DNA from 4 places in the [Clostridium] scindens ATCC 35704 genome. Region 4 is predicted to be linked to each of the others. Evidence: riboswitches for the same ligand, from Rfam matches in the RefSeq annotation. Region 4 holds a riboswitch; each other region holds the start of a gene.
The links. A riboswitch is a leader RNA that binds a small molecule or an ion and turns the genes downstream of it on or off. The one in region 4 is predicted to bind thiamine pyrophosphate.
Positions count from the first base shown of each region.

Region 1: another riboswitch for thiamine pyrophosphate. It lies ahead of thiM (hydroxyethylthiazole kinase); the one in region 4 lies ahead of thiC (phosphomethylpyrimidine synthase ThiC).
Region 2: another riboswitch for thiamine pyrophosphate. It lies ahead of thiT (energy-coupled thiamine transporter ThiT); the one in region 4 lies ahead of thiC (phosphomethylpyrimidine synthase ThiC).
Region 3: another riboswitch for thiamine pyrophosphate. It lies ahead of thiS (sulfur carrier protein ThiS); the one in region 4 lies ahead of thiC (phosphomethylpyrimidine synthase ThiC).

Region 1 covers NZ_CP036170.1:2,073,624-2,081,400, forward strand. Annotated here, with positions in the region: gene HDCHBGLK_RS10695 (DUF2089 domain-containing protein) at 1-331, shown strand, start outside; gene HDCHBGLK_RS10700 (SHOCT-like domain-containing protein) at 367-753, shown strand; gene HDCHBGLK_RS10705 (hypothetical protein) at 765-1,028, shown strand; gene HDCHBGLK_RS10710 (VanZ family protein) at 1,125-1,724, shown strand; gene HDCHBGLK_RS10715 (hypothetical protein) at 1,875-2,069, opposite strand; gene HDCHBGLK_RS10720 (IS91 family transposase) at 2,105-3,286, opposite strand; gene greA (transcription elongation factor GreA) at 3,648-4,151, shown strand; TPP riboswitch at 4,433-4,548, shown strand; gene thiM (hydroxyethylthiazole kinase) at 4,606-5,427, shown strand; gene thiE (thiamine phosphate synthase) at 5,414-6,055, shown strand; gene HDCHBGLK_RS10740 (HAD family hydrolase) at 6,052-6,711, shown strand; gene thiD (bifunctional hydroxymethylpyrimidine kinase/phosphomethylpyrimidine kinase) at 6,797-7,642, shown strand; gene cytX (putative hydroxymethylpyrimidine transporter CytX) at 7,646-7,777, shown strand, end outside.
Region 2 covers NZ_CP036170.1:2,641,767-2,649,543, forward strand. Annotated here, with positions in the region: gene HDCHBGLK_RS13665 (thiamine phosphate synthase) at 1-41, shown strand, start outside; gene HDCHBGLK_RS13670 (helix-turn-helix domain-containing protein) at 127-681, shown strand; gene HDCHBGLK_RS13675 (prolyl-tRNA synthetase associated domain-containing protein) at 698-1,189, shown strand; gene thiT (energy-coupled thiamine transporter ThiT) at 1,497-2,060, opposite strand; TPP riboswitch at 2,057-2,159, opposite strand; gene HDCHBGLK_RS13685 (CPBP family intramembrane glutamic endopeptidase) at 2,263-3,264, shown strand; gene gltB (glutamate synthase large subunit) at 3,391-7,777, shown strand, end outside.
Region 3 covers NZ_CP036170.1:2,632,072-2,639,848, forward strand. Annotated here, with positions in the region: gene HDCHBGLK_RS13620 (heavy metal translocating P-type ATPase) at 1-2,264, shown strand, start outside; gene HDCHBGLK_RS13625 (MarR family winged helix-turn-helix transcriptional regulator) at 2,380-2,817, shown strand; gene HDCHBGLK_RS13630 (sulfite exporter TauE/SafE family protein) at 2,819-3,589, shown strand; gene HDCHBGLK_RS13635 ([Fe-Fe] hydrogenase large subunit C-terminal domain-containing protein) at 3,650-4,891, shown strand; gene HDCHBGLK_RS13640 (tRNA dihydrouridine synthase) at 4,955-5,875, shown strand; TPP riboswitch at 5,930-6,036, shown strand; gene thiS (sulfur carrier protein ThiS) at 6,253-6,450, shown strand; gene thiF (sulfur carrier protein ThiS adenylyltransferase ThiF) at 6,454-7,095, shown strand; gene HDCHBGLK_RS13655 (thiazole synthase) at 7,111-7,777, shown strand, end outside.
Region 4 covers NZ_CP036170.1:1,876,614-1,884,390, reverse strand. Annotated here, with positions in the region: gene HDCHBGLK_RS09615 (ATP-binding cassette domain-containing protein) at 1-221, opposite strand, end outside; gene HDCHBGLK_RS09610 (ABC transporter permease) at 223-999, opposite strand; gene HDCHBGLK_RS09605 (ABC transporter substrate-binding protein) at 989-2,005, opposite strand; gene HDCHBGLK_RS09600 (helix-turn-helix transcriptional regulator) at 2,159-2,374, shown strand; gene HDCHBGLK_RS09595 (DUF6773 family protein) at 2,358-2,810, shown strand; gene HDCHBGLK_RS09590 (DUF6483 family protein) at 2,831-3,220, shown strand; gene yaaA (peroxide stress protein YaaA) at 3,369-4,148, opposite strand; gene HDCHBGLK_RS09580 (YjdF family protein) at 4,193-4,609, opposite strand; gene HDCHBGLK_RS09575 (TfoX/Sxy family protein) at 4,761-5,045, opposite strand; gene thiC (phosphomethylpyrimidine synthase ThiC) at 5,166-6,470, opposite strand; TPP riboswitch at 6,598-6,705, opposite strand; partial or broken gene HDCHBGLK_RS09565 (fructose bisphosphate aldolase) at 6,750-7,537, opposite strand; gene HDCHBGLK_RS09560 (UvrD-helicase domain-containing protein) at 7,585-7,777, opposite strand, start outside.

The DNA.
Region 1 (7,777 bases), 200 kb from region 4:
AGGAGAACTGAAAGTAACCCGTTTAAAATGCGAGGAATGCGAAACGGTGATTGAGAATGACTTTGTGCTGAGCAAGTTCGACTACTTGTCTGGAGAGGAACTTTATTTTACAGAGACATTTATCCGGTGCAGGGGCAATATCAAGGAAGTTGAGAAAGAACTAAAGATATCTTACCCTACTGTTCGGGCGAAACTGGATGCCATAATCAAGAAACTGGGATATGAAGATGAGACAAGGCAGGACGAAGAGATGATGAAGCGCGAGGCTGTGCTTAAGGCGCTTGAACAAGGGGAGATTACGGTGGAAGAAGCAATCAGGCAATTGAAATAAGAAATGAAAATAATCAATGAAATAGGAGAAGAATTATGGATGAGAGACTCAGAATATTAAAAATGGTGGAAGATGGGACAATTACGGCAGAGCAGGCAGCCGAGCTTATGAAGGCAATGGGCGTGGAAGAAGAAAGCCAGGTTCCAGCGAAATCCAAAGCCGGCTATGATAAGAAGATGTTCCGAATCATCGTAGACAGTGTGGATGGCGATAAAGTAAATGTCCAGTTTCCGGTGGGCGCTATCAAGAAGATCCTTAAAGTGACAGGCAAGCTTCCCATTGCGGATAAAGATCTGCAGGGAGTGGATCTGGAGCAGATGATGGATGCCATCTCGGAATGCCTGGATGAAGAGATCGAAGGCGATTTTGTCAATGTCGATGCAGCGGACGGTACTACTGTAAGAGTATATGTAGGGATATAAAGGAGCTGTCTATGAGAGTAATCGTAAGATCCAAAGATGCGAATTTCAGAATGCCTGTGCCAATCGGGCTTGCTTCTGTTGTTGTAAAGTTGATTCCCAAGGCTGTATTTGATAAGATGGGCGAAGATGTGCCTAAGCCATATGACAGCCTTGTCTCAAAGGATATCATTTGCATGATCTTTGAAGAATGCATGGATGTGCTGAAAGAGAACAAAGGCTTGGAAATCATACATGTAGAAGCAGTAGATGGAACATTCGTTTCTATAACTCTATAAAAGCGTCGGATAAAAAATCAGAATTCCTTAATAAAATTCCATTCTTTATTTTAAGAATCCTTGGCTATAATTTTCTTAGATAAAGGAGGGTTGAGGATGCTGAATGTATTTACGCTTTATAGTCTGGCAAGCATGCTCCTTCCCTGCATGGTCTATCAGTTAATCTTGGTAGTCAAGGCGCGCAGGAACGGGCAGAGGTGCCAGGCTGTACATGTCATCTGGATATATATTTTCCTGATATATATATGGATGGTATTCCAGGTGACGGGGATCGGGCTTCTGGGGGATATATTAAGAACGGACACTGATCTCATTCTTGGGGGAGTGAATTTTGTTCCTTTTGATTCCATTGGGATTGGCTATATCTTAAACGTTGTTATGTGCATGCCTTTGGGATTTTTGCTTCCATTAATCTGGGAAGATTGTAGGAAATTGGGGAAAACGGTGATGATAGGAGCCGGATTCTCATTGCTGATTGAGATTACCCAGCTCTTTAATTATCGCGCTACAGATATTGACGATCTGACAGCCAACACGCTTGGAGTTTTATTGGGATATTTCATATGGAAGATATTTGTGCGGCTGTTCGGTATCCGACTGAAAGCAAGAGCCATAGGAAAGCAAGAGGCAATCATCTATATATTGCTGTCGGTGGCAGGCACTTTTTTACTGTATGATCCTTATTTGTTATTTTAGATACTAATATTTGTCTAAAGAAACTATCTTCTGACATTTAATGGCAGAAGATAGTTTCTTTTTTGCTTTATAGGAAAGTTCTCCTTTCGGAGAACTTGGGGACTAAAATAGCCCGCTCAAAAGCGGGCATAGTGAATCAGACGGTTTGGATTAAAAGATGTAAAAGCCCTCTTCACCAAAATCGTCATCATCAAGGTTATCAAATTCATGTAAGAAATAATCCATATCCAGAAGTTCGTCGTCACTCATGTCATGGACTTCTTTAGAAGTCATACCTTCTGGTGGATTTTTAATGTACTGTTCCCTTAGTTCCTTTGCGAGTTCTGCTTCTGTTATACGTTTCATAGTGTGGCCTCCGTTCTTAAGATATATTGAGTTTATCATGAGAAAAGAGGTTTTGGAAGATATGAAAACGAGGCAGGCGAACGACATCTATGTTTTTGCATAGCCTTTTCGTATAATTCATGCAAAGGAACAGGATTATGATTAAAATATAGTTCTAAAAATAGCATGGTTTTTCCACAGTTCGGACATTTTAAAGGATCGTAACCAAAAGAATGTAAGATTGAATCACGCCACCTATTGAGTGAAAGAAAAAAGTTATGTTTTTCTCTGGAAATGGCTTTTCGTAAAAAATTGTCAGAATTACGGTGACGAGCGTAAATACCATAATAGCGAATCATTTTAAAATGTTTTTCAGGGATGTGTTGTGTTAAGCGGTCAATGAATTCCAAAACAGGAACAGTTTCTGTAATAAGTTTATTGTCTTCATGACGGTTGTAATGGAAGGTGACAAAATCACCATCGTAAGAATCAATGCGAGAAGTAGCAATAACAGGTCTGCCAAGATAACGACCGATATATTTGATAACCTGAGAAGGATTACACTTGTTAGGCATGGCGCGAACATAAAAACCATTTTTATCTTTTGCATAGATAGCAGATTTTACTTTTTTGAAAGCTGGACCTATTTTTTGATGGAGTTCATTTAAAAGAGCAGTTTGGAACGCATCACGTAAAAAATGATAGTTAAAATGTTTGAAGTGTCGCCAGGAAAGAGTATTACCAACACCACCTTCAGAAACAAGGCAGTGAATGTGAGGATTCCATTTTAAATCTCTGCCAAAGGTATGAAGGACGCAAATAAATCCAGGAGTAAATAATTCAGATTTATTTTCTTTATGGAACATACGAGAAATCACGCTGTTGACTGCCGAAAAAAGGCAGTTAAGAAGAGAACGGTCTTTAAGAAAAAAAGGCCGCAAAGAATCATCAATGGTAAAAACACAATGCCGATGTTGTACATCAATAATCTTAAAAGACATAGCAGTAGTTCTGTCAATGGAATACATGTTACCACAAGTTGGACAGAAGCGAGAATGACAACGAAAAGCAGTAAATTTGAAATTACCACAATTGGGACAAATATACATGGCGCCACCATAAGATGGATCGCCACAATGAATCATTTTTTCTACATTCTCAACAATAGCATCACGAGGATGTTGAAGATAAATCATTTCTTCATAATGTTCGATAAAAATTTTTTGTAAGATATTCATAAGACCATTATGAAGCAAAATGAAGCAAAAAGAAACCCCTATCCCTCATGATTGAGGGGCAGGGGAGTTGAAGTGTCGAAGACACTATTTTTACTTCTTAATTAAATGTTTCTTTCACTCTGCATGGTATTCATCTTCCCAAAGACCTGGGGGCTTGATGGAGTATGGACAGCGCCGGCGTTACCCAGTGTTGTCTGGCACTGGCAGGACTCATCCTGCTAAAAATGCTGGACAAACGAATGCTTGGGAAGGTAAAATGAGCACGTAACAAAGTTGAAAAGTGTTACGTGTAAAATTGAAAAATGTTACGTGTCAAACCTACACAACTGGTGCGTAAAATTGATCGGGAGGAGGATATCGCATGGGAGAGCAGTTAACGCGAAGTGACGTCAAGAAGATAAAGGAAGAGATTGAATACCGGAAGCTGGTGGTCCGCAAGAGGGAACTGGAAGCGGTAAAAGAGGCTCGGGCACAGGGAGACTTAAGCGAGAACTTTGAATACAAGGCAGCGAAGCAGGATAAAAACCGCAACGAAAGCAGGATACGCTATCTGGAGCGGATGCTCAAGAACGCCAGAATCATCTCGGATGATTCCGGGGAAGATGAAGTAGGGATTAATAATACGGTAGAAGTATATTTCGAGGACGATGATGAGACAGAGACCTACCGTCTTGTCACCAGCGTGCGCGGCAATTCCCTACAGGGCCTGATCAGCATAGAATCCCCGCTGGGGAAGGCCATCAAAGGTCGAAAGGCGGGAGACCGCGTAAAGGTTAAGACCAATGGCGACAATGGATATTACGTGGTGGTCAAGAAGATAGAGAAGACTACGGATGATTCCAATGATACCCTAAGAAAATATTAATTGGAGAAGGGTGCCAAGGAAGACCCAAAACGCGATTCACCCGGAAATGCTGTACACCTCCGGCACAATCCTGTGCGTGGAAATTTATAGGCAGTTATTCAGTTAACTGGTAGAGATGCACAGCCAATTATGAGCATACATAAATTATCGTCTAAAAAATATTTAGTTGTATAATAAATTGGTTTGATCTAGTTGATTAACCATACAACAAATTGCGGAAGGTAAAATTGTGGAAAAAGGTTGCAAAGAAACTGGAAAGTAGTATAATTAACGTTGTATAAAACAGAACAACGGGGAGCTTGCAGATATGGAGCAGGCTGAGAGTAGGCTGATATTGCCTTGACCCATAAACCTGATTTGGATAATGCCAACGTAGGGACATAACGTATGTAATCAGACGGATATGCCGAAGGCGGCATATCCGTTTTTCATGCGCAAAAGGAGGAAATAGGAAATGCTGGGAAAGTGTTTAGACAATGTAAGAAAGACGATGCCGCTGGTACATAATATTACCAATTATGTGACGGTCAATGATGTCGCAAATGTGCTGCTTGCCTGCGGGGGAAGCCCGATCATGTCCGATGAGCCGGAGGATGTTCAGGATATTACTGCCATCTGCGGCGGATTGAATATTAATATCGGCACATTGAATAAAAGAACGATAGAAGGCATGTTCGTGGCTGGCCATAAGGCCAATGAATTGGGCCATGTGGTGCTTCTTGACCCTGTAGGGGCAGGCGCCAGCGCGCTTCGCACCAATACGGCTGTAAAACTGATGGAGGAACTTCATCTGGACGTCATCCGAGGCAATATCTCGGAAATCAAGACGCTGGCTCTTGGAAGCGGCACCACCAAAGGCGTGGATGCCGATGTGGCGGATGCAGTGACAGAGGAAAATCTGGACGAAGCCGTTGTGTTTGCCAAGGAGTTTGCGAAGACATCCGGATCCATCGCGGCAATTACGGGAGCCATCGATCTGGTCAGCGACGGACAGGAGTGTTATGTGATCCGCAATGGCCGTCCGGAGATGGGGAAGATTACCGGCACCGGCTGCCAGCTCTCGGGGCTGATGACTGCTTTTCTAGTGGCCAATCCCGACCAGAAGTTAAAGGCTGCGGCTGCCGCGGTCTGCGCAATGGGACTTGCAGGAGAGATCGGATGGAACTTAATGCAGGAAGGAGATGGCAATTCCGCGTACCGGAACCGGATCATCGACGCGATATACCATATGGATATGGAGACTTTGGATAAAGGAGCAAAATATGAAGTGCGATAAGAAAGACCTATTATTATACGCTGTGACGGACAGGCATTGGCTGAACGGCAGGACGCTATACAGCCAGGTGGAGGAAGCGCTAAAAGGAGGCGCCACCTTCATCCAGTTAAGGGAGAAGGAACTGGATGAGGAGCATTTTCTGGAAGAAGCCAAAGAAATCAAAGAACTGTGCAGACGCTATCAGGTTCCATTCGTCATCAATGACAATGTGGAGATCGCCCTGGCAGTAGATGCGGATGGCGTGCATGTTGGGCAGAGTGATATGGAGGCCGGGGATGTGCGGGCAAAGCTGGGTCCGGACAAGATAATCGGCGTCTCCGCCCAGACGGTAGAGCAGGCGGTGATGGCAGAGCAAAATGGAGCCGATTATCTGGGAGTTGGCGCGGTGTTCCCGACCGGCTCGAAAGCAGATGCTCTGGAAGTTAGCCACGATACGCTGAAAGCCATCTGCAAGGCGGTAAAGATACCAGTCATTGCTATCGGCGGGATCAGCAAGGAGAATATTCTGGAACTTTCCGGCAGCGGGATCTGCGGCATTGCCGTTATCAGCGCGATTTTTGCAAAGGATGATATAGAAGAAGCGGCCAGGGAATTAAGAGGCCTGACAGAGAAGATGGTAACCGCATGATAAGAGGCGCGATATTTGACGTAGACGGGACGCTTCTTGATTCCATGGCAATCTGGGAAGATGCGGGAGCCAGGTATCTGAAAGGGCTTGGCATCCAGGCCCAGGAAGATTTGGGGAAACTATTATTTCCCATGAGTCTTCAGGAAGGGGCTGCCTACATGAAGGCCAGGTATGACCTGAAACTTAGCGTAAGCCAGATTATCGAAGGAGTAGGGGATACGGTAAGAGACTACTACTTTTATGAGGCCCCTCTAAAGAAGGGGGCAGCCGACTTTTTGGGGAAATTGTCAAGAAAAGATATTCCCATGGCGGTGGCAACATCCAGCGAACTGGAGCATATTGAAGCGGCATTTAAAAGACTGAATGTGAATCAATATTTTCAGAAGATTTTTACCTGCTCCCAGGTAGGCGCAGGCAAGAGCAGACCGGATATCTACTTTGCGGCCGGCAGGTATCTGGGGACAGAGCCCCGGGAGACCTATGTGTTCGAAGATGTGCTTCATGCCATCGAGACGGCGGACAATGCCGGTTTCAAGACGGTAGGCATATACGATAGATTCAGCGAATCGAAGCAGGAGGAGATCCGAAAGCACTCGGATATTTATCTTGAGGATTTGACCGATTTTCAGACATTTTGGGAATATGCATCCAGGTGATGCTTAGACCGGCGGTAGATTGGGGGCACCACCTTCTGTCGCTTGATAAAATTAATGCAGGATTTTATGAGGAGGATATATACAGATGAGAACAGCATTAACAATTGCTGGGAGCGATTCCAGCGGAGGCGCCGGCATCCAGGCAGATATCAAGACGATGATCGCAAATGGCGTATACGCCATGAGCGCGATCACAGCTTTGACTGCGCAGAATACTACCGGCGTGACAGGCATTATGGAGGTGACTCCAGAATTTTTAGCAGAACAGTTAGATGATATTTTTACGGATATCTACCCGGACGCGGTTAAGATCGGAATGGTATCGGCAAGCCCTCTGATCCGCATCATCACGGAAAAGTTAAAAGCATACAAGGCAGACAAGATTGTCGTGGATCCGGTCATGGTTGCCACCAGCGGTTCCAGGCTGATCAGTGACGAGGCGATTGAGACGTTGAAAGAATGCCTGCTTCCGATGGCAAGCGTGCTGACGCCCAATATACCGGAGGCAGAAGTGCTGTCCGGCCTGGCAATTGAGACGCAGAAAGACATGGTGGCTGCGGCGGGAGCCATCAGCAGGACCTATTCCTGCGCGGTCCTTCTAAAAGGAGGCCATCAGATCAATGATGCCAATGACCTTCTGTACCGGGAAGATTCTTATAAATGGTTCAATGGCAGGCGCATAGATAACCCGAATACTCACGGCACAGGCTGCACGCTTTCAAGCGCCATCGCCTCGAATCTGGCGAAAGGATTTGACCTTGACACCTCTGTAGAACGTGCCAAGGCGTATATATCCGGCGCGCTGGGCGCGATGCTTGACCTGGGACGAGGAAGCGGCCCGATGGATCACGGATTTGCCCTGACGGGAGAGTTTATCCGGGAGAAGGAAGAGAGAATTGCTCCTGATTCAAACAAAGGGGAGGCGTGCTAGGAAATGGAAGAAAAGCGTACCTCTATATTTGAAAATGGACTGATCTGGTTTGGCGCAGGGGTATCAATTGCGGAGATTCTTACGGGTACCTATCTTGCGCCGCTGGGATTTAAAAGAGGACTGGCGGCTATCGTC
Region 2 (7,777 bases), 770 kb from region 4:
CCCGGGGAATCTGCGTGATGTCGGAATGCATGGGGTGGTAAAAGCGGGTTTGGACTTTACTTTTTTCTTTGTATGCAATATAATAGAAAAAAATTCCATATACAGGAATCTTAAGGAGGAGTCCTTTTGGAGAGATTAAATCAAATCATAGCCGAGAATCTGAAAGAGATACGGAAAGGAAAAGGATTGAGCCTGGAGCAGGCATCTGCTCTTACTTCTATCAGCAAGAGCATGCTCAGCCAGTTGGAGCGAGGGGAAGTAAATCCTACCATCTCTACCGTGTATAAACTTTCGCTGGGATTAAAAGTTCCAGTGACGGCATTTACACTAGATAAGCCCAAGCCGTTTTCCAAGACGGGCAAGTCCGAGGTCGTGCCGTTAAGCGGCGATGACGGAAGGTACAGGCTCTATCCCATCTTCAACTTCCGGGACGGACAGGACTTTGAGATATTCGATCTGGAATTTGACGAGGGAGGCATGATGCCAGGGAACCGGCAGATGAACGGAACCAGGGAATTCATTACTGTATATTCGGGACAGCTTACCTTAAGCTTCCAGGATCGGGAATATGTATTGGAAGCCGGGGAGGCAGCCTCCTATAACGCTTTCGACGATTATATCTATAAGAACACAGGAACCGGGATGGTGACTGCCAGCATAGTAGTCCATTACCCGAATTAGAAAGGAGCATTGCAGCATGGAGAATCAGAAGCAGCGCGTGTATGACGCATTGGACAAGTTGAAAATCAAGTATGAGGTGGTAGAGCACGAGCCGGTGCACACCATGGAAGACATGGACAGGCTTGGCCTGCCGGAAAAGGGAACCCTATGTAAGAATCTGTTCTTAAGAGATTCTAAGGGAAAGAGGCATTTCCTGGTGACTTGCGAGGAAAGCAAGAAGGTAGACTTAAAATCATTGGGAAGGCAGCTGGGAGGAGGAAACCTCAGCTTCGCTTCAGAAGACCGCCTGGAAAAATATCTGGGCCTTAAGCAGGGCAGCGTGTCTCCCTTTGGCCTCATGAACGATACCGACCATGCAGTAGAGTTCTTTATCGACAAAGACTTAAGCAGATGCAAGAGTCTGGGTATCCATCCGTTGGAAAATACGGCCACGGTATTTTTGTCTTTTAAGGATCTGGATAAGTTTTTGTGGGATCTGGATGTAGATGTGGTGAAGATTAAGTTGTGATTTTAGGGAAGTAGTGCCCGCCTCCAAGCCGCCCGGTACTTCGCTGGCAATCCCGCGAGGTGCAGGCGGTAATGACGCAAAAAATGATTTAAGGAAGTATCATCTTTACCATGAAAAAGGCCCTTGAAGGGCCTTTTCTTTTGCCAATACAATGAAATCATTCTGGTAAACCCCATATAACGCCTTTATAGATGCCCCCTGCGTAAAGCGTACAGAAACGCCGGCACTCACCGCAGAATTGCCAGTAAATTGCCGGTAGCCCGGGAGGGAGGAATCGCACCCCCTCCCTCCCGGGCGTACCACCAACTTACCGAATTCCTACACCAACCTGCTTCAACGCCTTTGCAACCGGGGGAATGGAGATGATCACCAAGGTGATGACTGCCTCAGCGCCCAGATATCCGCCCTGGTACATCGCGGAATATGCCCAGGGATTCATGCCTTTTGGAGCAAATGAGGCGAAGAAGATAACGCCGGACAAGGTCGAGCAGAGGAACCTTCCAAGAACGCCTGCAAAGTATCCAACCTGTAGGCCGTATTTTCGATTGCTGAAAAAGCCTGACAGGCCAAGAGCGCCGAAAGCCAGGGGATAATCCAGGATTACCTGGGGGATGGTCAGCATATAGGGATCAACGATGAATTGAAGCAGGCCATAGGCGGCGCCAGCCAGCAGACCATATTTGGGGCCGAACCAGTAGCCGATCAGACAGATAAACAGCATGGACATCAAAGTGATAGAGCCGCCCATTGGCATTTCCCATACTTTGATGTAGGATGTTACCATTGCAAGAGCGATTCCCATAGCAGAAAAAACGAGTTTCTTCGTTGCGGCGTGTGTTGCGCCGCTTTTTGTGATATTTGATTTTGACATATTATATTCTCCTTCCTTACGCCAGCATTACCCGGATCAAGTTCAAGGGTCTGCGCGTCTTCGCGCATCTCAGCCATATCAGCGCCCCATATGGGTCTTATGATAGGAGTCATGCCGGAAATTGTCAAGTAGGAGAGAAAGTTTATACTTTTTTTATTGCAAGTTAGGGGAATGAGAAGTAGAATAGAGAAGGTATTGATAGATGAAAGTGAGGAAGCGTATGGAACAACAACAGAACAGACAGGGTCAGGGCGGCCAGGTGCCACCTATGAAGCCGGAAAGTTATGGCAAGCGGCTGTGGCACCTGTGGGGGCCGGTCGTAATATGGCTGGTGATCGGGATACTCGTAAGCATGATTGCAGAGTATGCTTTGACTTCTGTGTATATAGTAAGCCATTATGGCAATGAATTGAATCAAGGAAGCAGCCTCAGCCAGACGATGGAACTGATGGAAAAGGACGGGGCTTCTATCATGAATGCTGTCGTCAAGCAGATGAATGCCTATTCTACTCCGATCAATGGAGTGCGGGCTCTGATCGTGATACCGGTTATGGCATTCCTGTTCCATAAAGACAGGGCAAAAGAGAAGGCAATGGGATTCCACCCCAATAAAAAGGCGCCTATCTGGAAATATTTCGCAGTCATTGTCATTGCCGCTGCTATGTGCCTGGGGCTGAATAACCTGATTACTATAGGGAATTTCTCGGCGGCCAGCGAAACTTATACAGAGACGCTGGAAGGAATGTATTCCGCGCCGCTGGCTTTGCAGATCGCGGTATTGGCAATCATCGTGCCCATCAGTGAAGAACTGGTATTTCGCGGGCTGCTTTTTAAGCGTTTTAGGGAAAATGGAGGATTCATGCAGGCAGCGCTGCTGTCGGCATTCGTATTTGGATGGATTCATAATAATATCGTCCAGATGATATACGGGTTTGTAATTGGAATGATGCTGGCTTATCTGTATGAGAAGTATGGCTCGGTAAAGGCGCCGATTCTGGCGCATATGTCTATGAATCTATTATCAGTGCTGGCGACGAAGTACAAACTGCTGGAATGGCTGGCAGAAGATGTTCTGCGTATCGGAATCGTAACGGTTGCGTGCGCGTCCATAGCCGCCACCATGTTTGTGTTCATCCAGAGAATAGAAGAGAAACCAGATATCCCGGGGAAATCCGAAGAACATGAGAATCTGGCAGCCGTATAAACTGCCAGATTCTTTGCTTTCATGAAATAAATAGTCTGATTATCTGACAATTTGAGAAAAGTTACGGTTTACAAGCCGGGGAAAATGTAGTATAGTAATAAAAAATTAAATGAAAGGACTGAATATATGAGCGGACAGAGCGCAAGCGGTCAATGTGGCTTGTACCGTCCCGGGTTTGAACATGATAACTGCGGAATCGGTGCAATCGTCAACATTAAAGGGCAAAAAAGTCATAGTACTGTGGCAAATGCATTAAAGATTGTAGAAAACTTAGAACATAGAGCTGGCAAGGATGCCGAAGGTAAGACAGGTGACGGAGTTGGAATCTTATTACAGATATCCCACAAGTTTTTCTCCAAAGTCTGCAAGCCTCTCGGCATCCTTTTAAGTTCACAGAGAGATTACGGAGTCGGGATGTTTTTCTTCCCTCAGGATGAGCTGAAGAGAAATCAGGCGAAGAAGATTTTCGAAGTAATCGTAAAAAAGGAAGGCATGAATTTCCTGGGCTGGAGGGAAGTGCCGGTTAAGGCGGAGGTCCTGGGAAGCCGTGCGCGGGAATGTATGCCCTGCATTATGCAGGGATTCATCGAGCGCCCGAAAAAGGTGGAGAAAGGCCTGGATTTTGACAGGCGGCTGTATGTGATCCGGCGGGTATTTGAGCAGAGCAGCGATGACACTTATGTGGCATCCCTGTCAAGCCGCACGATTGCCTACAAGGGAATGTTCCTGGTAGGCCAGCTGCGTTCGTTCTTCGAAGACCTGCAGGATGCGGACTACGAGTCCGCGATAGCTCTCGTGCATTCCAGGTTCAGCACCAATACGAACCCCAGTTGGGAAAGGGCGCATCCGAACCGGTTTATCGTACATAACGGAGAGATCAATACGATTCGCGGCAATGCGGACAAGATGCGGGCAAGGGAAGAGAACATGGAGTCAGAATACCTGAAGGGCGAGCTTCACAAGGTGCTGCCGGCCATCAATATCGCAGGATCTGACTCTGCCATGCTGGATAATGCCATTGAATTCATGGTGATGAGCGGGATGGACCTGCCGCTTGCCGTCATGATCGCGATTCCTGAACCTTGGGCCAATACGAAGAATATGTCCCAGGAGAAGAAGGATTTCTATCAATACTACGCCACCATGATGGAGCCGTGGGACGGGCCCGCGTCTATTCTTTTCTGCGACGGGGACTGCATGGGAGCCGTCCTTGACAGGAATGGCCTTCGTCCTTCCAGATATTATATCACGGATGATGACACACTGATCTTGTCTTCCGAGGTGGGTGTGCTTGATATTGACCCGGGCAAGATCGTCGTAAAAGAGCGCCTGCATCCTGGAAAGATGCTGCTTGTAGATACCGTGCAGGGAAAGGTGATCGACGATGAAGAACTGAAGGAGAGATACGCGAGCCGTCAGCCTTACGGAGAATGGCTTGACAGCAACCTGACAGAACTTAGCAGCCTTAAGATTCCAAACCAGAAGGTCCCGTCCTATACGCCGGAAGAATGCAAGCGCCTCCAAAAAGCCTTCGGCTATTCCTACGAGGAAGTGAAGACATCCATCATGAACATGGCGAAAAATGGAGTGGAAGGGACGGCAGCCATGGGAATCGATGCCCCTCTGGCGGTGCTCTCGGACAAGCATCAGAATCTGTTCGGGTACTTCAAGCAGTTGTTCGCGCAGGTGACCAATCCTCCCATTGACGCGATCCGGGAGGAAGTAGTGACTTCCACCACCGTCTATATCGGCGCGGATGGCAACCTGTTGGAAGAGAGGGCTGAAAACTGCAGGATGCTGAAGGTGGAGAATCCGATTCTTACCAGCACGGATCTTCTAAAGATCAAGAGTATGAAGGCAGACGGATTCCAGATAGCGGAGATTCCCATTATCTATTACAAGAATTCTAGCCTGGAGAAAGCGATCGACTACTTGTTCATCGAGGTAGACCGGGCAATCCGCGAAGGCGCCAATATCCTGATCCTCTCGGACCGGGGCGTGGATGAATATCATGTAGCCATGCCGTCCTTGCTGGCATTGTCGGGATTACAGCAGCACCTGGTGAGGACGAAAAAGAGGACTTCCGTCGCAATTATTCTGGAGACGGGAGAGCCAAGGGAAGTGCATCATTTTGCAACCCTTTTGGGCTACGGCGCTTGTGCGATCAATCCCTATCTTGCCCATGAGTCGATCCGGCAGCTGATTGATACGGATATGCTTCAGAAGGACTACTATGCGGCCGTGGATGATTATAACCATGCGGTGCTTTCCGGAATTGTAAAGGTTGCGTCCAAGATGGGAATATCCACTATCCAATCTTATCAAGGAGCAAAAATATTTGAGGCGATCGGCCTGAAGGAAGCGTTTATAGATAAATATTTTACCGATACCGTAAGCCGTATCGGCGGCATCGGAATCGAAGAGATTGCCCAGGACTATGTGGCGCGCCATTCGCAGGCATTTGACCCGCTGGGGCTGGAAGTGGATCTGACCTTGAACAGCATCGGGCAGCATAAGTCCAAAAGCGGCGGAGAAAAGCATCTTTACAATCCGCAGACCATCCACATGCTGCAGCAGTCCGCCAGACGCGGCGATTATGAAATGTTCAAGAAATATACGGATATGGTGAATGAGGAAGGCGCGCACATCAATCTGCGTGGCCAGCTGGAATTCAAGTATCCGAAGAAGGGGATTCCCGTAGACGAAGTGGAGAGCGTGGATTCGATTGTCACCAGGTTTAAGACAGGAGCCATGTCCTATGGCTCCATCTCCAAGGAAGCCCATGAGACGCTGGCCATCGCCATGAACCAGCTGCACGGCAAATCCAACAGCGGCGAAGGCGGCGAGGAGATTGAACGTCTGGATACAAACAGATGCTCGGCGATCAAGCAGGTAGCTTCCGGCCGATTTGGCGTGACGTCCAGATATCTGGTCAGCGCCAGGGAAATACAGATTAAGATGGCGCAAGGAGCCAAGCCGGGGGAAGGCGGACACTTGCCGGGAGGCAAAGTATATCCATGGATTGCAAAAACCCGTCATTCTACGCCAGGAGTAAGCCTGATCTCCCCGCCGCCTCACCATGACATTTACTCCATCGAAGATCTGGCCCAGTTAATTTATGACTGTAAGAACGCCAATAAAGACGCAAGGATCTCGGTAAAACTGGTGTCGGAGGCAGGCGTCGGCACGGTTGCCGCAGGAGTAGCCAAAGCAGGCGCGGGACTGATCCTGATCTCAGGCTATGACGGCGGTACCGGGGCGGCCCCAAGAAGTTCCATCCATAACGCTGGCCTTCCGTGGGAACTGGGCCTGGCCGAGACGCATCAGACGCTGATCCAGAATGGCCTTCGGGAGCGGGTGCGGATCGAGACGGACGGCAAGCTGATGAGCGGCCGGGATGTGGCTATTGCCGCGATCCTTGGGGCGGAGGAATTCGGCTTCGCCACAGCGCCTCTGGTAACGATGGGATGCGTCATGATGCGGGTCTGCAACCTGGATACTTGCCCGGTGGGGGTTGCCACCCAGAATCCGCAGCTGCGGAAACGATTCACAGGCAAGCCGGAATATGTCGTGAACTTTATGCGCTTCATCGCCCAGAATCTGAGAGAATATATGGCGAGGCTGGGAGTGCGTACCGTGGATGAACTGGTTGGACGCACCGATCTTCTGAAAGTCAGGGAAGACGCCACCTCCGACAGGGCGGCCACGCTGGATCTTAAGCAGATTCTGTATAATCCATATGAAGGAACGAAGACGCCGGTTACATTTAACCCAAAGAAGAGGTATGACTTTGAACTGGAGAAAACGCTGGATGAGAAGGTATTGGTCAAGGAATTGCTGCCATCTCTGGAAAAGAAGCAAAAGAGAAGCATAGAAGTGGATGTTACCAATACAAACCGGACATTTGGAACCATTTTTGGATCTGAGATTACCAGGAAGTATCCGGAAGGACTGCCGGAGGACAGTTACGTGGTAAAATGCAGTGGTGCCGGAGGCCAGTCTTTTGGCGCGTTCATTCCTCAGGGACTGACACTGGAACTGATTGGCGACAGCAATGATTATTTTGGAAAGGGACTTTCCGGCGGCAAACTTGTCGTATATCCGCCACGCAGCGCAAAATATAAGCATGATGAGAACATTATAATAGGAAATGTGGCGCTCTATGGAGCGACAAGCGGAAAAGCATTCATCAACGGAGTCGCAGGGGAACGTTTTGCAGTGCGAAACTCAGGCGCGACGGCCGTAGTGGAAGGCGTAGGAGATCATGGATGCGAGTATATGACGGGTGGACGCGTGGCGGTTCTTGGAAAGACCGGTAAGAACTTTGCGGCAGGAATGAGCGGCGGCGTGGCGTACGTACTGGATCTGGACAACAGCCTGTACAGGAATGTGAATAAGCAGCTGGTAAATATCGAGCATGTGACATCCAAATTCGATGTAAATGAACTGAAAGGCATGATTGAGGAGCATGTATCCTATACCAATTCCCAGATCGGGAAAGAGATCCTCAATC
Region 3 (7,777 bases), 760 kb from region 4:
AAACGCCGCTGCTTAAGAAGCGGCTGATCGCATCTTTGTGCTTTCTGGTGCCGCTGATGTACGTGTCCATGGGGCATATGATGTGGGGCTGGCCGCTTCCGGCATTTATGGCAGACAATCATGTGGCGATGGGATTATACCAGCTGATATTTACGGCTGCAGTCATGGTGATCAACCAGAAGTTTTTTATCAGCGGCTTTAAGAGCCTGTGGCACCGCTCGCCCAATATGGATACCTTGGTAGCCCTGGGGGCAGGAGCATCCTTTGTCTACAGCACCTATGCCTTATTCGCGATGACGGATGCCCAGATGCACGGCGACATGGCAAAGGTAATGGATTACATGCATGAATTCTATTTTGAATCCGCCGCAATGATCCTGACGCTGATTACCGTAGGAAAGATGCTGGAAGCCCGTTCCAAAGGGCGGACGACGGATGCGCTCAAGAGTCTGATGAAGCTGGCGCCAAAGACTGCGACGATCATCAGAGACGGCATGGAGGCAGAAGTATCCATAGACCAGGTGAGAAAGGGAGACGTCTTTGTAGTAAGGCCGGGTGAGAATATTCCCGTGGATGGCATCGTGCTGGATGGCAGCAGCGCGGTCAATGAATCTGCGCTGACCGGGGAGAGCATACCGGTGGACAAGGAAGTAGGAGACACGGTGTCCGCTGCAACCTTGAATCATTCAGGATTTCTCCGGTGCGAGGCCACCAGGGTGGGGGAGGATACGACCCTTTCCCAGATTATTCAGATGGTCAGCGATGCGGCAGCCACCAAAGCGCCCATTGCCAAGGTGGCAGACCGGGTATCCGGCGTTTTCGTGCCAGCGGTAATCGGCATAGCGGCGGGAACCATCCTGGTATGGCTGGTTGCGGGACAGAGCATAGGTTTTGCCCTGGCGAGAGGAATCTCGGTGCTGGTAATCAGCTGTCCTTGCGCGCTGGGCCTGGCGACGCCTGTAGCGATCATGGTAGGAAATGGCATGGGAGCGAAGAACGGGATCATGTTCAAGACCGCCGTTTCCCTGGAAGAAGCAGGCAAGATGCAGATCGTGGCACTTGACAAGACCGGGACGATCACCAGCGGGGAGCCAAAGGTAACGGATATGATTCCGGCATCTGGGATTACAGAAGATGAATTGCTTCGGATGGCCTACGGACTGGAGAGTAAGAGCGAGCATCCGCTGGCCCATGCGATCTTGGCGCTGGCGAGAGAAAAAGGTCTTTCCGATGGGCATGAGGTGGCGGAATTCCATGCGGTTCCCGGAAATGGACTTACCGGTCGGATGGGCGAGGATGTGCTGGCCGGAGGAAATCTTAAGTTTATCGGTGATAAAGCATCGGTGACAGAAGAGATGAGGCAGAATGCAGAACGTCTTTCAGAAGATGGAAAGACGCCGCTGTTCTTTAGCAGGAACGGAGAACTGGCAGGAATCATCGCTGTCGCGGATGTCATCAAGGAGGATAGCCCGCAGGCGATCAAAGATTTGCAGAATATGGGAATCCACGTAGTCATGCTGACCGGCGACAACGAACGCACGGCAAAGGCTATCAGACGGCAGGCCGGTGTTGATGAGGTGATCGCAGGCGTGCTTCCGGACGGAAAGGAAAGCGTGATCCGATCATTGAAAAGAAAAGGAAAGGTTGCCATGGTGGGGGATGGAATCAATGATGCCCCGGCTCTTACTAGGGCGGATATTGGCATCGCCATAGGCGCAGGCACGGATATCGCCATTGACGCCGCGGATGTGGTGCTGATGAAGAGCAGGCTCAGCGACGTGCCGGCAGCCATACGGCTCAGCCGGGCGACCCTTCGCAATATCCATGAGAATCTATTCTGGGCATTCTTCTATAATGTGATAGGAATACCCTTGGCGGCCGGCGTGTGGTACCCGCTGCTTGGATGGAAGCTGAACCCTATGTTCGGGGCTGCGGCCATGAGCCTGTCCAGTTTCTGCGTGGTCACCAATGCGCTGCGCCTGAACTGGTTCAAGATGCGTGATGCAAGCAAAGATAAAAAAATAAAAACCAAAAAGAAAGAGGAGGAGACAACGATGGAAAAAACCATGAAGATTGAAGGAATGATGTGCGGACACTGCGAGGCAAGAGTAAAGAAATGCCTGGAGGCCCTTGAGCAGGTGGAGGAAGCAGCGGTAAGCCATGAGGAAGGAACCGCGGTCGTAAGGCTGAATGGAGAACTGGCAGACGATGTGCTGAAGAAGGCGGTGGAAGATCAGGACTACAAGGTGCTGGATATCCAGTAGTAAAAGGCATTTCTAAAAATTAAATAAACAGTCAGACAGTCATATTGACGCAAAAGCATTTTCTTGCTAGGATAGCCATATGGTTCAAAATAGAACTAAATATGGAGGCGAGAAAATGCTTTTTGATTTGTGGGATGGATTATCCCTGTTTAAAAAAATCTATGACCAGTCATTGGAGCCGGTCTGCAAAAAATACCAGTTGACCCGTATGGAACTGGACATCCTTTTGTTTCTGGCCAACAACCCGGGCTATGATACTGCCAAGGATATCATCGAGCGCCGGCGGCTCACCAAATCCCATGTATCCATGTCGCTCAAGGATTTAGAGAGGCGGGATCTGGTGCAAAAGGAATATTATCCGGGCAACCAGAAGACGGCGCATCTGAAACTGTCTTCGGCATCCATCCAGATGGTGGCAGAAGGGCAGCAGGCCCAGAAGAAGTTTTTTCAGACGGTTTTCCGGGATTTTAATCCGGAAGATGTAAGCCGGATGGAGGATTACTTCGAAAGAATGCGGAAGAATATGCAGAATGCGCTGAAGGAGGAATTATAGAATGCTTACGAAATTTATTGTATGTTTTATCGCAGGGATCGGGGCAGGCCTGGGGACCGGATTTGCCGGAATGAGCGCGGCGGCGGTGATAAGCCCGATGCTGATTACCTTCTTGCATATCCCCGCCTATGAGGCTGTGGGAATCGCCCTGTCAAGCGACGTTTTAGCCAGCGCGGTCAGCGCTTATACTTATGGGAAGCATAAGAATCTGGATATCAAAAATGGAATCGTCATGATGATTTCCGTGCTGTGCTTCACCCTGGTGGGGAGTTATATATCCAGCCTGGTCCCAAGCCATGCCATGGGCGGCTTCTCCGTGTTCATGACGCTGCTTCTGGGAATCAAGTTCATTGTAAGGCCCGTCATGACGACAAAGGAGTCTATGGAGGCTGTCAGCCCGAAGAAGCGGTTTATACAGTCCATATTCTGCGGCATGCTGATCGGATTCATCTGCGGATTTGTAGGAGCGGGCGGCGGCATGATGATGCTTCTGATTCTCACCAGCGTGCTAGGATATGAACTGAAGACTGCGGTAGGGACCAGCGTGTTTATCATGACGTTTACGGCATTTACCGGAGCGGTGAGCCACTTTGCCATCGGCGGGGCGCCGGACTGGTGGTGTATGGCTTTCTGCATCCTGTCTACATTTTTATGGGCAAGGGTGGCCGCCAAGTTTGCGAATAAGACGAGCCCGATCATCTTGAACCGTGCGACAGGAGTCGTGCTGTCCGTTCTTGGCATTTCTATTATTGCAGTGAATTACCTGGCTTAAAAATGCCTCTTTTGGTCAATAATGTCAATAAAGACGTTTATTGAGGAAAGAGGAAGAATAATGAAGACATTTGAAGAATTATATAAGGATGTTCTTAGCCGGAAGATATCTCTTAAGGAGCCGCTTCCATCGGAATATAATCCGCTGCATCTGGACTGCCTGCTCCATCCAAAGAATTATGCCCCGGTCATACCTTCTGTCGAGTGCGAGGAATGTGCCTATGAGCGTGCCTGCCAGAGAAGCTGCATCTTTGATGCCATCGAAGAAGGAGAAGACGGAAAACTGCGGATCAATCCCTCGCTTTGCACAGGCTGCGGCGTGTGCATGGATGCCTGCAAAGAAGAAAAACTGACTGCCAGCAAGGATGTACTACCTGCCATGAAGGCAGTCCGGGAGGCCAAAGGACCGGCCTATATGATGGTAGCGCCTGCATTTCTGGGGCAGTTTGATGAGGCGGTAACGCCAGGGAAGCTGCGCAGCGCGTTCAAGGCCCTTGGATTTACAGGAATGGTAGAGGTGGCGCTCTTTGCGGATATCCTGACTTTGAAAGAAGCCTTAGAGTTTGACAGCCACGTGAAGGAGAAAGGGGATTATCAGCTGACCAGCTGCTGCTGTCCGGTGTGGATCTCCATGATCCGCAATATCTACCATGAACTGATGCCCCATGTCCCGGGAGCCGTATCGCCTATGGTGGCGTGCGGGCGTATGATTAAGAGGATGTATCCGGATGCGGTGACCGTATTTGCAGGGCCTTGCCTGGCGAAAAAGAAGGAGGCCCGGGAACCGGATATCGCTGACGCGGTGGATTATGTGCTGACATTCCAGGAAGTGAAGGACATCTTCGAAGCAGCTGATATTCATCCGGAAGAACTGGAAGATGACCAGAAGGAACACGCTTCCAAGGCCGGGCGGCTTTATGCAAGAACCGGCGGGGTCAGCCAGGCAGTGTCGGAGATGGTGGAACAGTTAAGACCCGACCGGAGCATAGCCGTTCATGCTGAGCAGGCCAATGGCACCAAGGAATGTATGGCAATGATCAAACGGATCCAGAATAAGGAGACGGATGCCAATTTCTTTGAAGGGATGGGCTGTATCGGAGGATGCGTAGGAGGCCCGAAAGCGATCCTTCACAAGGAAGAGGGAACAAAATTTGTAGATGAATACGGGCAGGAGGCGCCTTTTAAGACCCCGCTTGAGAATCCTTATGTACGGAAGGTCCTGAAGGAATTAGGGTTTGAGACGGTGGAGGATCTGGTGACAGACGATTCTCTTCTGACCAGGGATTTTTCGGCTGCCAGGTAGGTAAAATGTAAAAGTTGTGGTATGATATAGGGGCACGCATAAGAGAAAGGACAATGAAGGAAGATGAACCGATACTATCTCGCCCCGCTGGAGGGCATTACCACGCACATTTACAGGCGGGCGTATCACGCCTGCTTCCATCCTATGAATAAATATTTTACGCCGTTTCTGGTGCCCCACACAAAGCGGGGATTCAATACAAGGGAATTAAATGATATCCTGCCGGAGAATAATGAAGGGATGAGGCTGGTTCCTCAGATCCTGACCAATGATGCCAAAGGGTTCTTGCAGACCGTCAAGAAACTAGAAGATTATGGATACGAGGAAGTCAATCTAAACCTGGGCTGTCCTTCCAAGACGGTAGTATCCAAAAACAGGGGATCCGGATTCCTTGCCATGCCCGATGAACTGGACCGGTTTCTGGATGAAATCTACAGTGGGACTCAAGTCAGGATATCCATCAAGACCAGAATCGGGAAGCATAGCCCGGATGAGTTTGGAAGGCTGCTGGAAATCTACAACCAGTACCCGGTAGAAGAATTGATCATCCATCCCCGCCTGCAGCAGGACTTTTATAAGAATACGCCGAATTTGGAAGTATTTGCGGAAGCGGTGAGAGAAAGCAGGAATCCGCTCTGCTATAACGGAGACATATTTTCGGTGACGGATAGGGACAGGATAAAGGAGAGATTCCCGGAGGTAAAGACCTACATGATGGGACGAGGAATCCTTGTGAATCCCGGGCTGGCAGGGGAACTGGCAGGCGAAGAGCCGGCGGATTGGGACAGGATTCGAAGGTTCCATGACCAGATCTATGAAGATTACCAAAGGATCAGCATGGGAGATAAGAATGTGCTGTTTAAGATGAAGGAACTCTGGTGCTATCTGGGACATCATTTTCCGGGCTGTGAAAAGCAGCTTAAGAAGATTCGGAAGGCAGAGCGGCTGGACCGCTATGAAGCCGCGGTGGCGGAAATCCTGTAAGAGGCTGCCGCCGCATCTTGACAAATCGTGAAGGATACGGTATATTTAATAGCGTAAATTGAACAGGGGAGCCTATGGATAGGCTGAGAGGAAGTTGCGAACTTCGACCCATATACCTGATTTGGATAATGCCAACGTAGGGACGGATGTGAATTGTTTGCGGAAGGTGCCTTGGCATTTTCCGCTTTTTCGTATCATAGGAAGTTCCGCTTCTTTGTTCATTTGCAAAGAAAATGATATAGCAATACCAATGTGAGTGAATGAGAGTTCATGAAGGGGTGCACCACCGCGGGTGTATTTCTTTCATGAACTCTTTTTTGCCGCAATGGAGAGAGCGCTGTTGCAGCAAGACTTGAATTTTGGAAGGAGGGTGGATGATGGTAAAAGTGAACGGAACCGAAAGAGAATACAGGCCCGGCATGTCGGTCTTACAGCTGTTGGAAGAGATGGGGTATTCCATCACGCGTGTGGCGGTGGAAAAGAACGGGGAAATAGTCCCGAAGAACCGGCTGTCGGATACGTACCTTGAGGATGAGGACAGCCTGGAAGTCGTAAGTTTTGTAGGAGGGGGCTAGGAGATGGAGGAAAAGAGACTGACCAAAGAAGAGATCAGGAAGGCGCTGACTAAGCGTCACACGCAGACGGTCCAGGAAAGGCTGGAGCGTGCAAGAGTGGCGATTGCGGGTCTTGGAGGACTGGGGTCGAATGTGGCGTTTTCCCTTGCGAGAATCGGGGTTGGGCATATCCACCTGATTGATTTCGACCGGGTAGACATCACCAACCTGAATCGGCAGCAATACTTTATGCGCCATATCGGTATGTATAAGACGGATGCGCTGAAGGAGGAACTGGAACAGATCAATCCTTATCTGGAGATCATAACAGATCGCGTCAAAGTATCCCGGGAGAATCTTGCTTCCTTATTTGCCGAAGACAAGATTGTCTGCGAGGCCTTTGACGACCCGGAGGCGAAAGCCATGCTGGTTAATGGGATCCTGGAGCATTATCCGGGGAAACTTCTGGTGGCGGCTTCCGGGATGGCAGGATATGGGGCCAGCAATGAGATCCATACCAGAAAGGTGGGAAGCCGATTTTACCTGTGTGGGGACGAGACCTCGGAAGCAGGCGGGGATCGGGGGCTTATGGCTCCGCGGGTGGCCATCTGCGCGGCCCACGAGGCCAACCTGATCACGGAATATATTATCAATCAAGAAACTTAGTAGGAGGAGACAGACATGGAACATATAGCAAACGATGCATTTGTACTTGGAGGACATACATTTGAATCAAGGTTTATCTTAGGCTCCGGGAAGTATTCCCTGGAACTGATCCAGGCGGCAGTCGAAAAAGCGGGCGCGCAGATTATCACGCTGGCTCTTCGCCGCGCCAATGAAGGGGGGATGGCAAACATCCTGGACTATATCCCAAAGGGCGTGACGCTTCTGCCCAATACGTCGGGGGCAAGGAATGCCGAGGAGGCGGTGCGCATTGCCCGCCTGTCCAGAGAATTAGGCTGCGGCGACTTCGTGAAGGTGGAGGTGATCCATGATTCCAAATACCTTCTGCCGGATAACTATGAGACCATAAAGGCTACCGAGATTCTGGCAAAAGAAGGGTTCGTAGTAATGCCTTACATGTACCCGGACTTGAATGCCGCCAGGGACATGGCAAACGCAGGAGCTGCCTGCATTATGCCGCTTGGCGCGCCGATTGGCTCCAACAAGGGAATCTGCACGAAAGAATTCATTCAGATACTGATCGATGAGATCGACCTGCCCATCATCGTGGACGCCGGAATCGGCAGGCCTTCCCAGGCCTGCGAGGCGATGGAGATGGGGGCGGCTGCCGTGATGGCCAACACGGCGATTGCCACAGCTGGGGATATACCGGCTATGGCGGAAG
Region 4 (7,777 bases):
TCCTGGAATACGGCGCTTATCTTTCCGTAAGGTACGCCTTCTACCCGCCCTTCATCCGCACGTTCCAATCCAAGAAGAATCCGCATAAGCGTAGTCTTTCCGCACCCGGACGGGCCCATGATGCAGGAGATCTTTTCCTCCGGGAATCGGACTGTCAGCTTCTTAAGAACCACCTGCTCTCCGTAAGACTTGCTTACATTGTCTACAATAATATCCATCATTCTATGTCCTCTCTATCCACTGGATAATTCTGCCCAATCCCCACAGGAAGCACTTTTCAAACAAGAAGCTGATCGTAATGATTACCAGGGTCCAGGCAAACAGATCCGGCGTATTCAGGTAGATCTTGGCGTGGTACAGTTTCTCTCCAATAGAGCCTTCCGGCACGCCAATCACTTCCGCTGCCGTCCCGGCCTTCCAGCAAAGTCCGAGGCCAAGGCTGCAGGCAGTCAGCAGATAAGGCAGCACCTGGGGCAGATAGATATACAGCGCCCGCTTTACCTTCCCAATGGAAAATACATCGGCCATTTCCAGCAGTTGTTCGTCCGTCCTCTGGAGTCCTTCCAGCAGATTTGCATAAATCACAGGAAAGACGATCAAGAACGAGATAAATACCGCCAGATTCCTGGAGGGTATCCATATCAGGCATAAGATGATGAACGATGCTACCGGTGTAGATTTCACGGCGGTTACCAGCGGATGGAACAGGATCTTCACCCACCCAAAGCGATAAGACAGGATTGCCAGAAGGGTCCCGATCGCCAGAGCGCTTAAGAATCCTCCTATAATCCTTCCAAAACTGAACCAGACGGACTTCCAGAATTCTTGCGTCACCAGCAGGTCGGATAACTTCCGGACCACGGATACAGGCGAGGCCAGGAGAATCTCCTGGCCCAGCCACATGCTGCCAATCTGCCAAACCAGCAGCCAGAAAGCCACCGCCATGATCCGGACGGTTATCCTGGAACTTCTGGAATGTATGTTCTTCTTATCTTGCATAATAGAAGTCATCATCCGGTACTGCACCTCCGACGGTCTCCGGATTCTGCCCAAGCAAGGTATTCAAATATCCGGAAAGCATGGTCTTCATCTCTTTGCCTTCCACGAATACGATGCTGCACTCCGGAATTGCCTTTACTGCTACTTCTTTGGCTATGATATCATGGTTTCCGATGATCTCTGCCGCTGCCTGGGTATCCTCATTGACAAAATCCACTGACTTCCGGTAGGCATCCATAAATGCCTTTACTTCCTTTGGATGCTCTTCCAGGAATCCCTTGCGAATGACCGCAACGCCTGTCACCAGGCGGCTTCCATCTTCCGTTCCGCTTTCCCACAGTTCGTTCAGATCCAGGGCAACCCTTAGTTGGTCGTTCTTCATCACCGCCGTAGTCACGAATGGCTGGGGCAGAAGTCCTACTGCCGTCGGGTCTGCCGCCAGAGCCGCAACCACCTCCGCGTGCTCGGACTTGTACTCAATGGTTACATCGCTTAGAGGATCGATGCCATGCGCGGTAAGCACGGAGTTAAGAGCGTACTCCGGCGTCGCCCCTTTTCCGCTTGCATAGATCGTCTTTCCCTTCAAGTCTTCCACCGACTGGATGCTATTCCCATTTTCCACCAGATAGAGAATGCCTAATGTATTGACTGCCAGCACGTTTACCTGCTTCTGCGTCTTCTGGTACAGGACGGCTGCCAGATTCGCTGGAACCGCGGCAATATCCACTTGTCCCTGGACTATCATCGGCACGATCTCATCCGGGGATACCGAGATCGTGAACTCATACTGGTTATCGTCCAGCATCTGCGCCATTCCCATAGCCGTTGGTCCCTTAAGCGCCCCTACCTTGATCGGAGTCTGGGATTTCGCTTTATCATCTTTCTTGGCTTGCTCTTCTTTGGCCGTATCTGCCTTCTTGTCCTCTTCCTTTGCACCGCATCCTCCAAGCGCCGCCGCGCAGAGACACAGCACCATCAGCCATGCGGCCAGCCTTCTCTTCTTCATAATATTTTCCTTCTTTCTTAAGTAGATTAATTTCTATTATACCTCTTTTTTCCTTAATGTACTATTGCAAAATATATTCACCAATATGTAAAATATAATTGACATTCTTTAAGGAACCGATTATTCTATAGTCAAGAGGAGGCATGGGAAAGGATGAAGAATAAAAAAATGAAGATGGCCCGCCTAAGCCTCGATATGTCCCAAGAGATGCTTGCCGCCAAAGTAGACGTAACGCGTCAGACAATCGGCATGATAGAGGCGGGGAAATTCAATCCATCATTAAAATTATGCATTGCCATCTGCAAGGTTCTGCATGTAACATTAGACGACCTATTCTGGGAGGAGGATGAATATGAAGAAAATAGTTGATGAACGACAGGAATTAGAATTATTAAAAATAGAACGGGCAGGCTTCTACGTGCTGTTCTTTGCCCTTGCGGCCGATATTTCGGCTAAAACATTATTTTTCCAAGTACCTTTTAGAGCGTTGATCGGGGAAAATGTCGCCTTTCTGGCAGGCTGCGTCACAATCCTGGCCGGATGTATGAAGAGAGGATTATGGAACTATAGCTCTAAGCCCGGTCTTAAGAACTATCTGCTGTCAAGCTTGATAGGAACCCTCATATTCGGCCTGATGTTCCTGGCTTCCCTTATATACCGGGACATCCCGCACGCTGGCTATGCAGCCCTGATCTTTGCAATCTCTATATTTATCCTGATGTTCGCGACCCTTGCGGCTATCGGGGAATATACGAAGAAAAGGCAGGCGAAGCTGGATCAGGAATATGAAGATGAAGATGAATAAGCAAGGATTGAGGTGATTCTATGGATTTTGAGCAAGATTATATTATGCGTATGATTCAGGATGTCGTACGGTTCCTGATGCAGCTGATCACCGGCAGGCAGCAGTTTCAGTATGACTTTGCTAATTTCACAGGGAATATGACCGGCAATGATCATTTTGCCCGTCTCATCGCCCTTGCAGATGCCGGAAAGATCAACAGCGCGGAAAATATGATGTACGAAGATCTTGACCCTGAGGATAAGGAATATCTGATGCTGGGCCTTGCCTTCTATTCCCACATCAATGAATACTCGGATGATTTCCTGACTGCAGCCGACTACTCCCGGGCCGAGATCCAGGATGGCATCCGAAGCCTCTTGAACGAGTATGGGATCACAGGGCTTGACGCCATCTATGAATCTTTGGACTGAACGCATACTGACGAGCCGTAGGCAGATATCATGCCCATCGACAATCTGATCGGATTCGCGGAATCAGAGGGCAGAAGCCAATACTTCAGCGTGGACGCTGCATGTCCTGCTTGCTGTTTATCATATCCGTATGCCGCCTAGTTCCTTTTTAATGCGCCTCGGCATCTCTGTCTTGTTTCAAGATAAATACCAGCGTATCCACATCAGAATATTCCTGTGAAAAATGGTAACCCAGCCGGTTGAAGCCCTTGATTCCTTCCATGTCTTCTACTTGGTTCTTTGCCAGATAGCGGACCATCTCTCCACGGGCCATCTTCGCCAGTGTTCCCTTCTCAACCACCTTATCACCGATCACCTCTGCGAAGACACAGGTAATAAACCGGATATCCTGCCGCAGATATCTGGATATGCATTTGCTGTATTCCTTTGAGGCAAGATTCAGAATGAATTGATCCTCTTCAAATAACGCATCTGCCAATGCGCTGCCCCAGAATTCATACAGCGAGCCAAGCGAAGGGCGCTGTCTATGATTCCCCATCTTGGCCTGCATCTCCAGCCGATAGGGCACGACGCCGTCAAACGGCTTTAAGATTCCATAGAATCCGGATAATATGCGAAGGTGCTCCTGAAGATAGGCAAATGCTTCTTCCTCCATAACCGCCGGAGCCATATACTGATACTGGATGCCTTCGTAAGACAGGATGGCTGGCGTCAACGATTTTTCCAAATCCATCTTGCTAAAACGCCGGTAATTCAGTTCCGCGATCTTGTCATTGCATTTCCAGATCGTCTTGCATTGACTATAATCCAATGACTGCATATAATCTAACAATTCCTGGGTCTTGTCAAGGAAAGCCGGGAGTTCCTGGCAGGGGAATACATCTGTATTGACATTCATTTTCTTTGCCGGTGATATGATAATGAGCATTTTTCGTCTCCTTTGGTACTTCTGACCAGCAAAAGCACGGGAGCCTAGTGGCCCCTGTGCTTCTCCTTTTTCTTCTGCTGCCTCAATTCAAACTTGCGCAGCTGCTCCGCCTCTCTTTTCTCCCGGCTTCTGCTTTTACGCTCCGTCTTCCTCTCTTCCAGCTGTAATTTCAGCGCCTGCTGGGATTTTGTTCCGATCCCGGCGGCCTCCGTCTGCCTGCGGGCCTCTTTCTGCCTGCGCTTTGGATTCACTTTCGCCTCTTTTACAGCCGTTTCAACAGCCGGACTAAAGCGTAACCTGTCATAACCGCGTAGCAGGATATCCCAGACCTCATAATCCTTCGGCTCTGCTCCGAATGTAATCTTCGAAGCCGAAAGACTTCCTTCTGCGATCCTCTCCACCACGCCGACCCAAAAAGGATCTTCAAAAAATACCGTCAGTGTTACCAATACTTTGTCCATGTTCTTTTCCTCCTTAATGAAAACATAAGCAAAAGAATGGACGACCTAAGGAGGAAGGTTACTGACAGCCCGCGCAAATAGCACAGTGCCGCGCCCGGACTACCAACCGGACTGTATGCATAAGCATACGTTGTGTTTTTATCTTTGCTGATTACATACTATCTTTTTTCGATCGGAACGTCAAGTTGGCGGCATTATAGAACTCCTTTAGTTCCGCTCTCTTCTCTACAGACAATTCGCTTTTTCTGATGCCTTGAATTGCGCCTTCCAGCGCGAGCAGGCGGTGCATGCAGGCGGAATCATCAATCGCCTTGATCTTAAGCCACGCCTGCTGGCTCCCCATCTCTTTCAACTGCTCATAAGTCGTGATTCCTACTTCCTGAAGCTGTTCCTCTACCTTGGGCCCGATATTCGGCAGTTTTGATAATTCTCCCATATGATACCTCCTGCTCTAATGACGATATTTTTCCCGTGGATTATAGTCCTTAGTATAACATCTTCACTCCCGAATGAACAGTCATTTACCACATGTCCCCCTTGGCAGAATCCATATATCTTACAAAATGTCTATATGTTCTCCTGCCAGCGCCTTATTCATGCTGCGCACCGCACAGAACTTTCCGCACATAGAACAGGTATCCTCGTGCTCCGGCTTGCGCTCTTCCCGGATTCTTTTGGCCGTCTCCGGGTCAATGGAGCAGGCCCACTGCGCCTCCCAGTCAAGAGCTTTTCTCGCGTCCGCCATCTGGTCATCGATTTCTCTTGCGCCCCGTACGCCTTTTGCGATATCTGCCGCATGGGCCGCAATCTTGGAGGCAATGATCCCCTGCTTTACATCCTCTACATTCGGAAGGGCCAGGTGCTCCGCCGGCGTTACGTAGCACAGGAATGCAGCGCCGGAAGCGGCGGCGATGGCTCCCCCGATCGCGGAAGTGATATGGTCATAGCCCGGCGCAATGTCCGTAACCAGAGGTCCCAGCACATAGAAGGGGGCGCCCTGGCAGATAGACTGCTGTACCTTCATATTCGCGGCAATCTGATCCATGGGCATATGTCCCGGCCCTTCCACCATGACCTGGACATCCTTTTCCCACGCGCGTTTCGTCAGTTCTCCCAGCCGCACCAGTTCCTCGATCTGGCACACATCCGTAGCGTCTGCAAGGCATCCGGGCCTGCAGGCGTCTCCCAGGGATATGGTCACATCGTATTCACGGCAGATATCCAGGATCTCATCATAATACTCATAGAACGGATTCTCTTCCCCGGTCATGCACATCCACGCAAATACAAGGGAGCCGCCTCGGGATACGATGTTCATCTTACGCTTATGCTTCTTCACCTGCTCGATGGTCTTCCTGGTGATTCCGCAGTGCAAAGTCACAAAATCCACGCCGTCTTGCGCGTGCAGCCGGATCACGTCTATAAAATCCCTGGCAGTCAGTGTGTCCAGATCCCTCTGGTAATGGATGACGGAATCATACACCGGTACCGTGCCAATCATAGCCGGACACTCATGAGTAAGCTTGCGCCTGAACGGTACCGTATCCCCATGGGAAGACAGGTCCATAATCGCATGGGCTCCCATGTTGACTGCCTCCATGACCTTCTCCATCTCCACATTGTAGTCCTTGCAGTCTCTGGAAACGCCCAGGTTCACATTGATTTTGGTCTTCAGCATGGAACCTACGCCCTCCGGGTCGATACATGCGTGATTCTTGTTGGCGCAGATTGCCACTTTCCCGGACGCTACCAGAGTCATCAGTTCCTCCACCGTCATCCGCTCCTTTTTCGCTACCGTCTCCAGTTCCTTGGTCACGATTCCTTTTCGTGCCGCCTCCATCTGTGTTGCATAGTTTCTCATTCTTTTACCACCCTTTCGTTTTGTTCTTGAATGACAGATGGATGAATGCTGGCAGAAGAGATTCTGCAGGAATTCTTTAAACTAAAAACTGCTGTAACGCAGATAGCATTACAGCAGTAAAATCCTACACTTTACTTCTATATCTCCCTACGTTGGCATTATCCAAATCAGGTTATGGGTTAAAGCGATACAGCTTACTCTCAGCCCGCTTACGCGAGCACCCCTGTTGTTCCTTCGTTAATTATACTATACAGGCCTTGTCCTTGCAAGATGCTTTTCCTATGCCATGGAAGCATCATAGATTGCCTGGATAGATTCCCTCAGCATCTCGTTGAACTCGTCATCCGTCTGGGAGTCAGTAAGTCCCTCCGTCAGTGCTCTGGAGAAACTGGCAATCATATGGTGATTCTGCGCAAGCTTCTCATTGGCTTCCTCACGGCTGTACCCGCCGGAAAGCGCGACCACCCGGACTACATGGGTGTCTGAGGCAATGCTGTCGTACAGGCCGGCTTCATCGGGAATGGTCAGTTTGAACATGATCCGGATGCCATCATCCAGATCGGCCAGATACCTATCTATCTCTGCTTTCAGGAACGACTCGATCTTCCCCTTCTCCTGGCTGTGGATGTCTACCTCCGGCTCCAGAATCGGCACGAATCCCGCCTTTGCTATCTGGATGCCGTAGGCGAACTGCTGCTTGACAATCTCATGGATTCCCTTCTCATTATAACTGCTGATGACGGAACGCATCTTCGTTCCGAATATATGGCGCTCCTTTGCCCGCTCAAGGAGAGCATCCAGTCCATTGATTGGCTTCATAAGGCGCACCCCGTCCACCTCGGCGGCAAGTCCTTTATCGACCTTCAGAATCGGAAGAATGCCCTTTTCAATCAGATAATCCTTGTACGCTTCTGATGGATCATGTCAAACATCTCTTCTTCCGACTGATACCGTTCTTCGCCGATCCCGTAATTTTTAAGGGCCTTTGGCGTGCTGCCGCCGCTCTGGTCCAGAGCCGCTATGAATCCTTTGCCATCATGCATCCTTTTTACCTGTTCTTCACTCATACGAATTCCTCCATTCTCTGTGTGAAACATAGTCCAAGTCGTTACATTTACAGTTCAAACAAACTCATCTGATGGCACTGTTCTACCCTCCTTTTGTGTGCCGTTTCTCTCTCCATCAGTTCTGGCGGCATCCCTTCCAGAAAACCGGATGCCTCTTTTGACGTCGTTAGAATCAATTCCTCCATCGCCCTTGTCATGCCTACATACAGAAGCCTGCGTTCCTCTTCCAGATCCGTTGTC